One region of the Serratia sp. OS31 genome, then DNA from elsewhere that is predicted to be linked to it. Evidence: predicted binding sites of a transcription regulator. Region 1 holds the regulator's gene; the other holds the start of a gene.
The links. The regulator CRP, encoded in region 1, controls carbon source genes, mostly activating them, when cyclic AMP is high. The targets are predictions, from matches to a motif close to ATGTGANNNNNNTCACAT.
Positions count from the first base shown of each region.

Region 2: the regulator CRP is predicted to act here: its motif matches at 3,054-3,071, upstream of rbsD (D-ribose pyranase).

Region 1 is NZ_JACJFQ010000038.1:12,123-18,180, forward strand. Features, by position in the region: gene H5P17_RS22970 (aspartate aminotransferase family protein) at 1-87, shown strand, start outside; gene H5P17_RS22975 (YccS/YhfK family putative transporter) at 125-2,200, opposite strand; gene crp (cAMP-activated global transcriptional regulator CRP) at 2,255-2,887, opposite strand; gene H5P17_RS22985 (OsmC family protein) at 3,267-3,674, shown strand; gene H5P17_RS22990 (phosphoribulokinase) at 3,711-4,580, opposite strand; gene H5P17_RS22995 (YheU family protein) at 4,731-4,964, opposite strand; gene H5P17_RS23000 (hydrolase) at 4,961-5,941, opposite strand.
Region 2 is NZ_JACJFQ010000013.1:125,659-131,716, forward strand. Features, by position in the region: gene ravA (ATPase RavA) at 1-834, opposite strand, end outside; gene kup (low affinity potassium transporter Kup) at 1,118-2,986, shown strand; gene rbsD (D-ribose pyranase) at 3,161-3,580, shown strand; gene rbsA (ribose ABC transporter ATP-binding protein RbsA) at 3,588-5,093, shown strand; gene rbsC (ribose ABC transporter permease) at 5,100-6,058, shown strand, end outside.

The sequences.
Region 1 (6,058 bases):
GCGCCTTCGCTGGTAGTAGCAACCGAGGATATTGACGAAGGGATGGCGCTGTTTGAGCTGGCGGTACAGGACGTGATTAACGCTTAATACGTCGTGTTGATGTCGAGGGCGCCAGACGGCGCCCTTATTGATCGCGCAGTTTGCGTTTCAGCCAGATGCCATGGTGTGGACGCTGGCGCCAGGCCAACGACGAAATGGTGTGCATGACGCTCAGGTGGGACAAAATCCGCCGCAGGTGACGCTCCATTTCGGTTACCGGCATCTCCGGGTGCAAATCCGGCGGCTGCATAATGGCGCTGCCACTGCTCGGGCCGTCGTATTCCAGCCGCTGCTGACAGCTTTGCAGCGCGATTTCACAAGTCTGCAGATACTCCTCCGCCAGCTTTGGCGTCAGCATATAGTGTTCGCGCGCCAGAATGGTCATCGCATTCAGGTGTTCGACAATAAACTGGCTGTGCGTGACCCACAGGCGCATATCTGCCAGATAGCTCGATTCAAACCCCGGTTCCTGCATCGCCTGATTAAGTGAGGTGAACAGCGCGTTGTGCGCCTGATTGACCTGCATACGAGCATAGGCCAGCGCACTGGCATCGGGCTCTTGTTCTTCCAGCAACAGGCGCAGCGCCTGCTGATCGTTTTCCAATGCCTGATGGGCATTCTTGCGTAGCAAACCGCTTTGCCACTGTGGCCACAGCCAGATGGTGCTACCGAACACCAGCACGCAGCCGATCAGCGTGTCGATCAGGCGCGGCACCAGGAAGTGTGTGCCGTTCAGGGCCAACAGTTGCAGGGTATAGACCGCCGTCACCGTAAAGCCAATCACCGCCAGCCCGTAATTTTTACGTGAAACCAGGTAGGCCAGCAGCGTGATCACCAGCATCACGCCCAGCGTCTCAGCCTCGGGCAGCTGCAGTTGCAGTAACCCGGCGGCAATCACCAACCCAACCAGGGTGCCGAGCGCACGGTGCTGGATACGCACCCGAGTGGCGTTGTAGCCGTTTTGGCTCACCAGCATGATGGTCAACAGGATCCAGTAAGGCTTTGGCAGATTGAACATCATGCCCAGGCTGCTGCCCGCCGCCAGGGTGACTCCCAGCCGAGCCGCATTGCGCAGGGCGTTGGATTTGAACGACAGATAACTGACCAGCGCGGGCCAGAACGGCAGACGGTTTTGATTGGCCATCAGATCGCGTCGGTAGAGTGGGTGCTGGGTGCGCAGCAGGCGGGCGATGCGGCTGAAGTGGTAGTAACAGAATTGGCCGACCGGGTTGTCCGGATGCTGCGCCGCCACTTTTTCCAGGGCGGCCAGTTCATTGTCCATATTGAAACGCTGAGAATGCTGATGATAGAGAATGTCATGCGCTACCGTGCGCAGCCGGTTGGCAATCACCTGTGCATTGCGGCGGATGATGGCCTCGGCCTGGCTCTGTTCTACCAGCTTTTGTACCTCTTCCGGCAGATGCAGGCTGACGGTGATGTGCTCCTGTAAATCCAGAGCGACCTGGAAGGTGCGTTGCAGACGCTTTTGCTCGAGATTGCTGGCATGGGGCAGAAAATTAAGTTGTTGATACAGCAAAGTGATCAGGTCCATGACCTTTTGCTGGCGCACCAGCAGTGGCGGTAACGCGGTCTGTGGATCGGTGTGCTGGGTTAACAGTGAATATTTGGCTTCGAAGTAGTCCGCCAGTTCCAGATAGAGCTGGTTGAGCGATTCGCGCATCGGTTGCTCTTTCCACAGCTTGAACCAGAACCAGGTAAACAGGCCGTACCAGGCGGTGCCCACGATATACAACAGGGGCGCGTGCCAAAGCGGCACCGTACCAGCCATGCTGAGAGAGAAGATGGCGGCAACCAGCGCGGCGGGCAGCAGGCGGGCATGCAGCGGGCTGATTTCACCGCTGACGCCAAGCAGCAGCGCCAGGCCCAGCATCAGTATCGGCAGCGGCAACTGCCAAAGTAGCGCCTGTTGCAGCAGCAGGCTGCTGAGCGCAAAGAGCGAACCGCCGACGATCAGGCGTTTGAAGAAGCGTTTGTGGGGCGTGTCCAGCCCGGCGATGTTGCAGCAGGCGGGAACCAGAGAAAACAGCAGGCCGTATTGCAGTTGGCCGATCAGCAGGCCAAGCAGAACCGGCAGGCACAGCACCAGCGTTTGCCGCAGTGCGTAATTGACTTCCGGATGGTAAATCAGTCGGCGCCACATGATAAATCGGGGCATAAAAAAACGGCGCGAATCATCGCGCCGTTTTTTCAGTGATTAACGGGTGCCGTAAACGACAATAGTTTTGCCGTGAGCGGAGATCAGGTTTTGATCTTCCAGCATTTTCAGGATACGACCCACGGTTTCACGAGAGCAACCGACGATCTGGCCAATTTCCTGACGGGTGATTTTAATCTGCATGCCATCCGGATGGGTCATGGCATCAGGCTGTTTCGCCAGGTTCAGCAGGGTTTGCGCGATGCGGCCCGTAACGTCCAGGAAGGCGAGGTTACCCACTTTCTCAGAGGTTATCTGCAGGCGGTTTGCCATCTGGGCAGACAGGCGCATCAGGATGTCCGGGTTAACCTGGATCAGCTGGCGGAATTTCTTGTAGGAAATTTCAGCCACTTCGCAGGCGGTCTTCGCCCTAACCCAGGCGCTACGCTCCTGACCTTCTTCAAACAATCCAAGCTCGCCGATGAAATCCCCCTGGTTAAGGTAGGACAGGATCATCTCTTTACCTTCTTCATCCTTAATCAGCACCGCAACGGAGCCTTTAACGATGTAGTAAAGCGTTTCGGCTTTTTCACCTTGGTGAATCAGCGTACTTTTGGATGGATATTTGTGGATATGGCAATGAGACAGGAACCATTCGAGAGTAGGGTCTGTTTGCGGTTTGCCGAGAACCATTCGCTGTTATCCTCTGTTGTTATCGCTGCCTTGTGTCACAGGGGTCAGAGTTCCCTGTAAAACGTGCTGTCGCCGTTGTTTTAATGGTGGCTATCAGCAGGTTTTGAGGCGTGTCATAAATATACGCTGTCGCTCTAGCATATTAACTTGCCGGGAGAGCTGCAAGCTACATTCTGTTAACATACCGGTAAAGGAGCCTTTCCCTGGGAGTTTCCCTGAAATCAGTGTCCCGGAAAGATTTATTGCGGCTCTGTTTGTAGCACAGAGTGAGGCGGGTGTCTTGTGTTGTCTCGCTTCAGCATGATTAGCATCAGGTTCCGTTGCCAGTTTCTATGCGAAAGCGTACTGTGATTTTAAGAAATTAACCGGAGTGACCAGCATGCAGGCAAGAGTTAAGTGGGTGGAAGGGTTGACGTTTCTGGGCGAATCCGCGTCTGGCCATCAGGTATTGATGGACGGCAACGCCGGCGATAAAGCACCCAGTCCGATGGAAATGGTGCTGATGTCAGTAGGGGGATGCAGTGCAATCGACGTGGTGTCGATCCTGCAAAAAGGACGTAATGACGTGCGTGATTGCGAGGTGAAGCTGACCTCTGAACGTCGCGAAGAAGCGCCACGGTTGTTTACCCACATCAATCTGCATTTTATCGTGAGCGGCAAAGATTTGAGCGACAAGATCGTGGAGCGTGCGGTAAACCTCTCGGCCGAGAAGTACTGTTCGGTTTCACTGATGCTGAGCAAAGCCGCCAGCGTGACCCACAGTTTTGAAATCCGCGACCTGGCGTAACGGATAAAGGGGCGCGGTTGTGCCGCGCCCTGTTGTCTACTCGATTTTTTTTCCTTCCAGCAGTCGCTGCACCAGCGGCGCCATGATCAGCTCCATCGCCAGCCCCATTTTGCCACCCGGTACCACCAGCGTATTGATATGCGAGATAAAAGATCCCTGCAGCATTGCCAGCAGATAAGGGAAGTCGATCTGGTCCAGCCCGCGGAAGTGGATCACCACAAAGCTCTCGTCCAGCGAAGGGATAGCCTTGGCGGCGAACGGGTTGGAGGTGTCTACCGTCGGCACCCGTTGGAAGTTGATATGGGTGCGTGAGAACTGCGGCGTGATGTAGTTGATGTAGTCTTCCATCGAACGAACCACCGAATCCATCACCGCTTCGCGGGAGTGGCCGCGTTCACCGGTATCGCGGATCAGCTTCTGGATCCATTCCAGGTTGACGATCGGCACCACGCCAACCAGCAGATCGACGTGTTTGGCCACGTCGATCTGTTCGGTCACGACGCCACCGTGCAATCCTTCGTAGAACAGCATGTCGGTGGGTGCCGGCAAAGCTTCCCAGGGGGTGAAGGTGCCGGGAACCTGATTATAGGGCACCGCTTCATCGTAGGTATGCAGATACTTGCGTGAGCGGCCGGTGCCGTTTTTGCCGTAGTCGAGAAAGCTTTGCTGCAGCAGGCCGAAGTCATTGGCTTCGGGGCCAAAATAGCTGATATGGCGGCCGAGATCGCGCGCTTTGCGGATCGCCGCGTCCATTTCCGGCCGGGTGTAGCGGTGGAAGCTGTCGCCTTCCAGCTCGGCGGCGCGGATGTTCAACTGCTGAAAGATTTTACGGAACGCCACGCTGGTGGTGGTGGTGCCGGCCCCGCTGGAGCCGGTCACTGCGATAACGGGATGTTTGGCGGACATGGTATAGGTCACTCCGTGTTAAATGCGCAGGCGTCAGATATCATTATTGGTCTGTTTGACGCCCTTTCGCCAAGGGCAAAATTCCGCGCGTTGGTTTGCAATACCGCATTGTTACCTGATTTTTTCCGTCAGTCATAGAACCGATCGCCACTAAATTTCTTCCTGCCCGGCGCGGAACTGGCCGCGCGGCATGATGTTGACGGTCTCATGCAGTTCTGACCAAACCAGCAACACCTCGCCGTTTTTCAACTGGCGGCGCACGTCTTCCACTTTCTGTTCCAGCGAACGTTCGTGCTCGCCGTAGTCGGTGCCTTCGCGTAGCACAAAGGACTCGATCAGGCTGTTCAGGGTCTCAGTTTCCAGTTCTTTCCAGGGGATAATCACTTGGCGGTGTCCAGATAAGGGGAAAGCCAGGATGGAATACGGTATTCCAGCCACATTTGGGGATGTTTCAAGGTGCCGCCGACAAAACCGACGTGGCCACCAAACTCGGTCAACTGATACTCAATGTTGTGCGGCAGCGTGGCGACTTCGGGGATCACTTCGTCGGTCATAAAGGGATCGTCTTTGGCATGGATGATCAATAACGGCGTCTGGATCGTCGGCAACAGCGGCAGGGCGCTGCAACGACGGTAATAATCGCTGGCATCGCTGAAGCCGTGGATGCGCGAAGTAATGGCATCGTCAAAGTCGCGGATCCGGCGCAACGCCTTGAGCTGCGGCAGTTTGAGCGGCAGGGTATCAGGATAGTGCAGCAGCTTGCGAGTGGCGTTTTGTTTTAACTGCCCGAGCAGATAGCGCTGATAAACGCGCGAGAAGCCTTGTTCCATACGCCACGAACAGGGCTCCAGCATCAGCGGCGCGGAGACCACGACCGCCGCCTGCAGCAGGCTTTCCGCCCGCTGCTGCGCCAGGTAGCAGGCCAGCATGTTACCGCCGAGCGAGACGCCGACCGCGGCGGTGGGCGTTTCACCGTAGGTCGCGCGCAGCCACTGCAGGAAGAAACGCGCATCTTCCGTTTCTCCGGAGTGATAGATGCGCTGCTTGCGGTTCGGCACGCCGCTGCAACCGCGAAAATGCATCACCACGCCAAGCCAGCCTTTTTCACGCCAGGCGTTGAGTTGACCATGAGCGTAGGGGCTGTAGAAGTTGCCTTCCAGCCCGTGGAACAGCACCACGCGCGGTTTGCCGGCAGCCAGAGTCGGATCTTCGCTCCAGGCGAGATCGACAAAGTCGCCGTCGGGCAATTCCAGCCGCTGCCAGTGCGGTTTGAGCTGCACGCGGCGGCGTACCAGCCGTGGTAGCAGCGTCTGCAGATGCGGATTACTGGCCCCGGTCAAAGGGCGAAAGGATTCATGCATAACCTGAGTAAAAATCTTATTGGCGGCTATTGTGGGATTAATAGTGCGCTGTTAGCTTCACTATCCTGAACTGACAATAATACTGCAAAAAATCACCCTGGGTGAGGAGCACCCGCC
Region 2 (6,058 bases), on a different contig from region 1:
CAGCAGGTCGATCGGGGCCACGGCGTCGCGACCACTGAAAAAGGCGCAGGCCTGCAACAGACGCAATGCCTTTTTCCATCGGCGATCGGAAACGTAAGGGGCATGATCCAGCGCATCCAGCCGCTGACGCAGTTGGAATATCAGTTCGAAGCAGCTTTCAGGCAGCTTGATTTTGTCGATCTGCGATTGCCACTGATGATACTCCTCGTCGGTGATGCTCAGGGCTTCAGGCACCGGGTTTTCATTCTCGTTCTGGCGGCTGACCAGCAACGAGCGAAAGTTCTGTTTGTCCTGCACTTTGTCCAGCCACAGGCGTATCAGCATGCGGTCGTACAGCGCTTCCAGGCTGCTGTCGGCTTCCGGCAATTCGTTGGAGGCCGTGACCAACAGCCGCAGGGGGATCGGCTCCTCCGCGTTGCCGTTGCGGAAGCGACGTTCGTTGATCGCGGTCAGCAGGGTGTTGAGGATTGCCGGGCCGGCTTTCCAGATTTCATCCAGAAACACGATTTCCGCTTCAGGCAGATAGCCGGCGGTCAGGCGCTGATAGCGGCCTTCGTCTTTTAACGCCTGGATGGATAATGGGCCGAACACCTCTTCTGGCGTCGAGAAGCGCGTCATCAGGTATTCAAAGGAGCGCGCATGGCGAAAGGCGAATTTTAACCGTCGTGCAATCAGGCTTTTGGCAATGCCCGGTGGACCAAGCAGGAACACGCTTTCACCGCTGAGCGCCGCCAGCAGACACAGGCGAATGGCGTCCTGCCGTTCATAAAGACCGCTCTCCAGCGCGCTGCTGAGGCGGGAAATCCGTTCTGCAAGAAGTGATGATGGCGCCATATTATTGTCGTGTTGTCCGAGAGTTAGCCAATCTTGGTGGATAATCCGATGATAAACCACCATTATTTTTAATGGTATAGCTTGTTGATTAGTAAAATTTTTCTATTATCAAAAGAGCGGCCGGTTCACATTTTGTTTATTTTTTGGGTCTGATATAAGAGTAGGCAAGCAGTATAAATCGTGCATACTGTGCGCCTTTTAGTGGGCGTAACGGATCTTAGAGCCCGTATCTCTGGCTGATGCGGATGCATCGCTAACGGATGTTCTAATAAAGAAACGAATTATGAGCACAGAGCATAAACAGTCCTTATCGGCGGTAACCCTGGCGGCAATTGGGGTGGTTTACGGTGATATCGGCACCAGCCCTCTCTATACTCTCAGAGAGTGTTTCTCCGGCCATTACGGCTTCGATGTTCGTCCAGACGTGGTTTTCGGCTTCCTGTCGCTGATTTTCTGGATGCTGATCATCATTGTTTCCCTCAAATACCTCACCTATGTCATGCGGGCAGATAACGCCGGCGAAGGCGGGATCCTGACGCTGATGTCGTTGGCCGGGCGTCATACTTCAGCGCGCACTACCGCAGTATTGGTGATACTGGGCCTGATTGGCGGCAGCTTCTTCTATGGCGAGGTGGTGATCACCCCGGCGATATCGGTGATGTCCGCGATAGAAGGGTTGGAAATCGCCGCTCCGTCGCTCGATGGCTATATCGTTCCTCTGTCGATTCTGGTGCTGACGCTGCTGTTCGCCATCCAGAAACACGGTACCGGCAGCGTCGGTAAGCTCTTTGCACCGGTGATGCTGCTGTGGTTTATCGTTCTGGCGGTGCTGGGGGCGCGCAGCATTATGGCTAACCCGGAAGTGTTGCAGGCGTTGAACCCGAAATGGGCGCTGAACTTCTTTATTGAATATAAGAAGGTTTCGTTCTTTGCGCTGGGTGCGGTGGTGCTGTCGATTACCGGCGTTGAAGCGTTGTACGCCGATATGGGCCACTTCGGCAAATTCCCTATTCGCCTGGCCTGGTTCACCGTGGTGTTGCCTTCGCTGGTACTGAACTATTTTGGCCAGGGCGCTCTGCTGCTGAAAAACCCGGAGGCGATCAAGAACCCGTTCTTCCTGTTGGCACCGGACTGGGCGCTGATCCCGTTATTAATTCTGGCGACGCTGGCCACGGTTATCGCCTCACAGGCGGTGATCTCCGGCGTGTTCTCCCTGACCCGCCAGGCGGTGCGCCTGGGGTATCTGTCGCCGATGCGCATCATCCACACTTCTGAAATGGAATCCGGCCAAATCTACATTCCGGTGATCAACTGGACGCTGTATATCGCGGTGGTGCTGGTGATTGTCGGTTTCGAACACTCCAGTAATCTGGCGGCGGCCTACGGCATCGCCGTGACCGGCACCATGGTGCTGACCAGTATTCTGGTGACGTCGGTGGCGATTAAAAACTGGCACTGGAATCGCTTCTTCGCCGTCGGCATTCTGGTTGTCCTGCTGATTATCGACATCCCGATGTTCTCCGCCAACGCCCTGAAGCTGTTCTCGGGCGGTTGGCTGCCGCTGATGTTGGCGCTGGTGATGTTCATCATCATGACCACCTGGAAGAGCGAACGTTTCCGCCTGCTGCGCCGCATGCACGAGCACGGCAATTCTCTGGAGGCGATGATCGCCTCGCTGGAAAAATCGCCGCCGGTGCGGGTGCCTGGCACCGCCGTCTTTATGTCACGCGCCATCAACGTGATCCCTTTTGCGTTGCTGCATAACCTAAAGCACAACAAGGTGCTGCACGAACGAGTGGTGTTGTTGACGTTGCGTACTGAGGATGCACCTTACGTTCACAACGTGCGGCGAGTCACCATCGAACAGCTGTCACCGACCTTCTGGCGGGTGGTGGCCAGCTATGGCTGGCGCGAAACGCCGAACGTTGAAGAAGTGTTCCACCGCTGCGGGCTGGAAGGGCTGCCGTGCCGGATGACGGAAACCTCATTCTTTATGTCGCACGAATCGTTGATCCTGACGAAACGGCCGTGGTACCTGTTCCTGCGCGGCAAGCTGTTTATAGCATTGAGTCGCAATGCGCTACGTGCGCCGGACCAGTTTGAGATCCCGCCCAATAGGGTGATCGAGCTGGGAACCCAGGTCGAGATTTAACGCCCATCAAGGGCTCAGCAACCGCTGGGCCCTTTCTGTTTATGTTCTCGGTAACACGAGCGAAACGTTTCGATGACGATCACACTTCTGCATTATCCCGGTTGCCTTCTACTGACGTTTTTTTAAACTCCAGACACAAGCGAAACGTTTCGCTGGCGGAATGAGAAGAACAAGATGAAAAAAGGCGTGTTGCTGAATGCTGATGTCTCTGCCGTGGTTTCCCGTCTCGGTCATACCGATCAGATAGCTATCGGCGATGCCGGGCTGCCTATTCCGGCGGCCACACAGCGTATCGATTTGGCGCTGACCCAGGGGGTGCCGACTTTTCTACAGGTACTAGAGGTAGTGACGCAGGAGATGCAGGTCGAAAGCGCCATTCTGGCGGAAGAGATCGTTAAGCAAAATCCGCAGCTTCATAGCGCGTTATTGGCTCAGCTGACCGAACTTGGCCAACGCCAGGGGAAGAGCATCAGCCTGAGCTATATCAGCCACCAGGCTTTTAAAGCACAAACGGAACACTGCCGTGCGGTGATCCGCAGCGGGGAATGTTCGCCCTACGCGAACGTGATCCTTTGCGCTGGCGTAACTTTCTGAGGCATCTATGCAACCTTTACTGCAACTGAAAGGGATCGATAAAGCCTTTCCCGGCGTGAAGGCGCTTTCCGGCGCTGCGCTCAGCGTGTACCCGGGCAAGGTGATGGCGCTGGTGGGGGAAAACGGCGCCGGAAAATCCACCATGATGAAGGTGCTGACCGGCATTTATAACAAAGACGCCGGCAGTCAGTACTTTCTCGGTAAAGAGGTGGCGTTTAACGGCCCAAAGGATTCGCAGGAAGCGGGCATCGGCATCATCCATCAGGAACTGAACCTGATCCCGCAATTGACGATTGCGGAGAACATCTTCCTCGGGCGTGAGTTCGTTAACCGTATCGGCCGCATCGACTGGAAGCGCATGTATGCCGAAGCAGACAAACTGCTCGCGCGACTGAACCTGAGTTACAGCAGCCACCGGCTGGTGGGGGAGCTGTCGATCGGCGATCAGCAAATGGTGGAAATCGCCAAGGTGCTGAGCTTCGAATCGAAAGTCATCATTATGGATGAGCCGACGGATGCGTTGACCGATACCGAGACCGCCTCTTTATTTAAAGTGATCAATGAATTGAAGGCCGAAGGGCGAGGGATTGTTTACATCTCCCACCGGCTGAAAGAGATTTTTGAAGTTTGCGATGACGTCACGGTGTTTCGTGACGGGCAGTTTATCGCCGAGCGTCCGGTCAGCGAGCTGCAGGAAGATTCACTGATAGAAATGATGGTCGGCCGCAAGCTGGAAGAACAATACCCGCGCCTCAATCAGCCGCGCGGTGAAAAACGTCTGGAGGTCAGCCAGGTTTCCGGCCCGGGCGTGCATGACGTCAGCTTTACGCTGTACCGTGGCGAAATTCTTGGCGTCGCCGGGCTGATGGGCGCCGGGCGAACCGAGCTGATGAAAATTCTCTACGGGGCCGCACCACGCAAGGCCGGTACGGTCAGCCTTGATGGGCGTCAGGTGGTCACTCATTCGCCACAGGATGGCCTGGCGAACGGCATTGTGTATATCTCCGAAGACCGCAAGCGCGATGGTCTGGTGTTGGGGATGTCGGTGAAGGAAAACATGTCGTTGACCGCACTGCGTTATTTCAGCCGTGCCGGCGGCAGCCTGAAACAGGCCGAAGAACAGCAGGCCGTGGGCGATTTTATCCGCTTGTTCAATATCAAAACGCCGTCGATGGAGCAGCCGATAGGCCTGCTTTCCGGCGGCAATCAGCAAAAAGTGGCAATCGCCCGCGGTTTGATGACGCGGCCAAAGGTGTTGATCCTCGATGAGCCGACTCGCGGTGTCGACGTCGGCGCTAAAAAAGAGATCTATCAGTTAATTAACCAGTTCAAGCAGGAAGGTCTGAGCATCATTCTGGTGTCGTCGGAAATGCCGGAGGTGATGGGCATGAGCGACCGCATTCTGGTGATGCACGAAGGACACCTCAGCGGCGAGTTCCCTATTGAACAGGCCACCCAGGAAGCGTTGATGGCTGCGGCCGTTGGCAAGCAATACGGCGTAAAGCAGGAGTAATCAGATATGAGTTCCCAGAGTGTGGCAAAGCGCTGGTTCAGTAAAGAGTGGCTGTTAGAGCAAAAATCACTGATTGCTCTGCTGGTGCTGATCGCCGTGGTCTCTTCAATGAGCCCGAATTTCTTCACCCTAAATAACCTGTTCAATATTCTGCAGCAAACCTCGGTTAACGCCATTATGGCGGTGGGGATGACGCTGGTGATCCTCACTTCCGGTATCGATTTGTCGGTGGGATCGCTACTGGCGTTGACCGGTGCGGTAGCGGCATCGATCGTGGGCTTTGAAGTCAACGCGGTGGTGGCCGTGGCGGCGGCACTGGCATTGGGGGCCGCGGTCGGCGCCTGTACCGGGGTGATCGTTGCCAAGGGCAAGGTGCAGGCATTTATCGCGACGCTGGTGATGATGCTGCTGTTGCGCGGGGTCACCATGGTGTACACCAACGGCAGCCCGGTGAACACCGGCTTTACCGACGTGGCCGATACGTTCGGCTGGTTCGGCATCGGCCGCCCGCTGGGCGTACCAACCCCCATCTGGATCATGGCGATCGTCTTTATCGCCGCTTGGTACATGCTGCATCATACCCGCCTGGGCCGCTATATTTATGCCCTGGGCGGCAACGAGGCGGCGACCCGCCTGTCCGGCATCAGCGTCGATAAAGTGAAGATTATCGTTTATTCGCTTTGCGGTTTGTTGGCGGCGTTGGCGGGCGTGATCGAAGTGGCACGCCTGTCTTCCGCACAGCCGACCGCCGGGACCGGTTATGAGTTGGACGCCATTGCCGCCGTCGTGCTGGGCGGTACCAGCCTGGCCGGTGGCAAGGGCCGCATCGTTGGCACCTTGATCGGGGCGCTGATCCTTGGCTTCCTGAACAACGGATTGAATTTACTGGGTGTTTCTTCTTACTACCAAATGATCGTGAAGGCAGTGGTGATACTGCTGGCGGTTCTGGTAGAGAACAAAAGCAA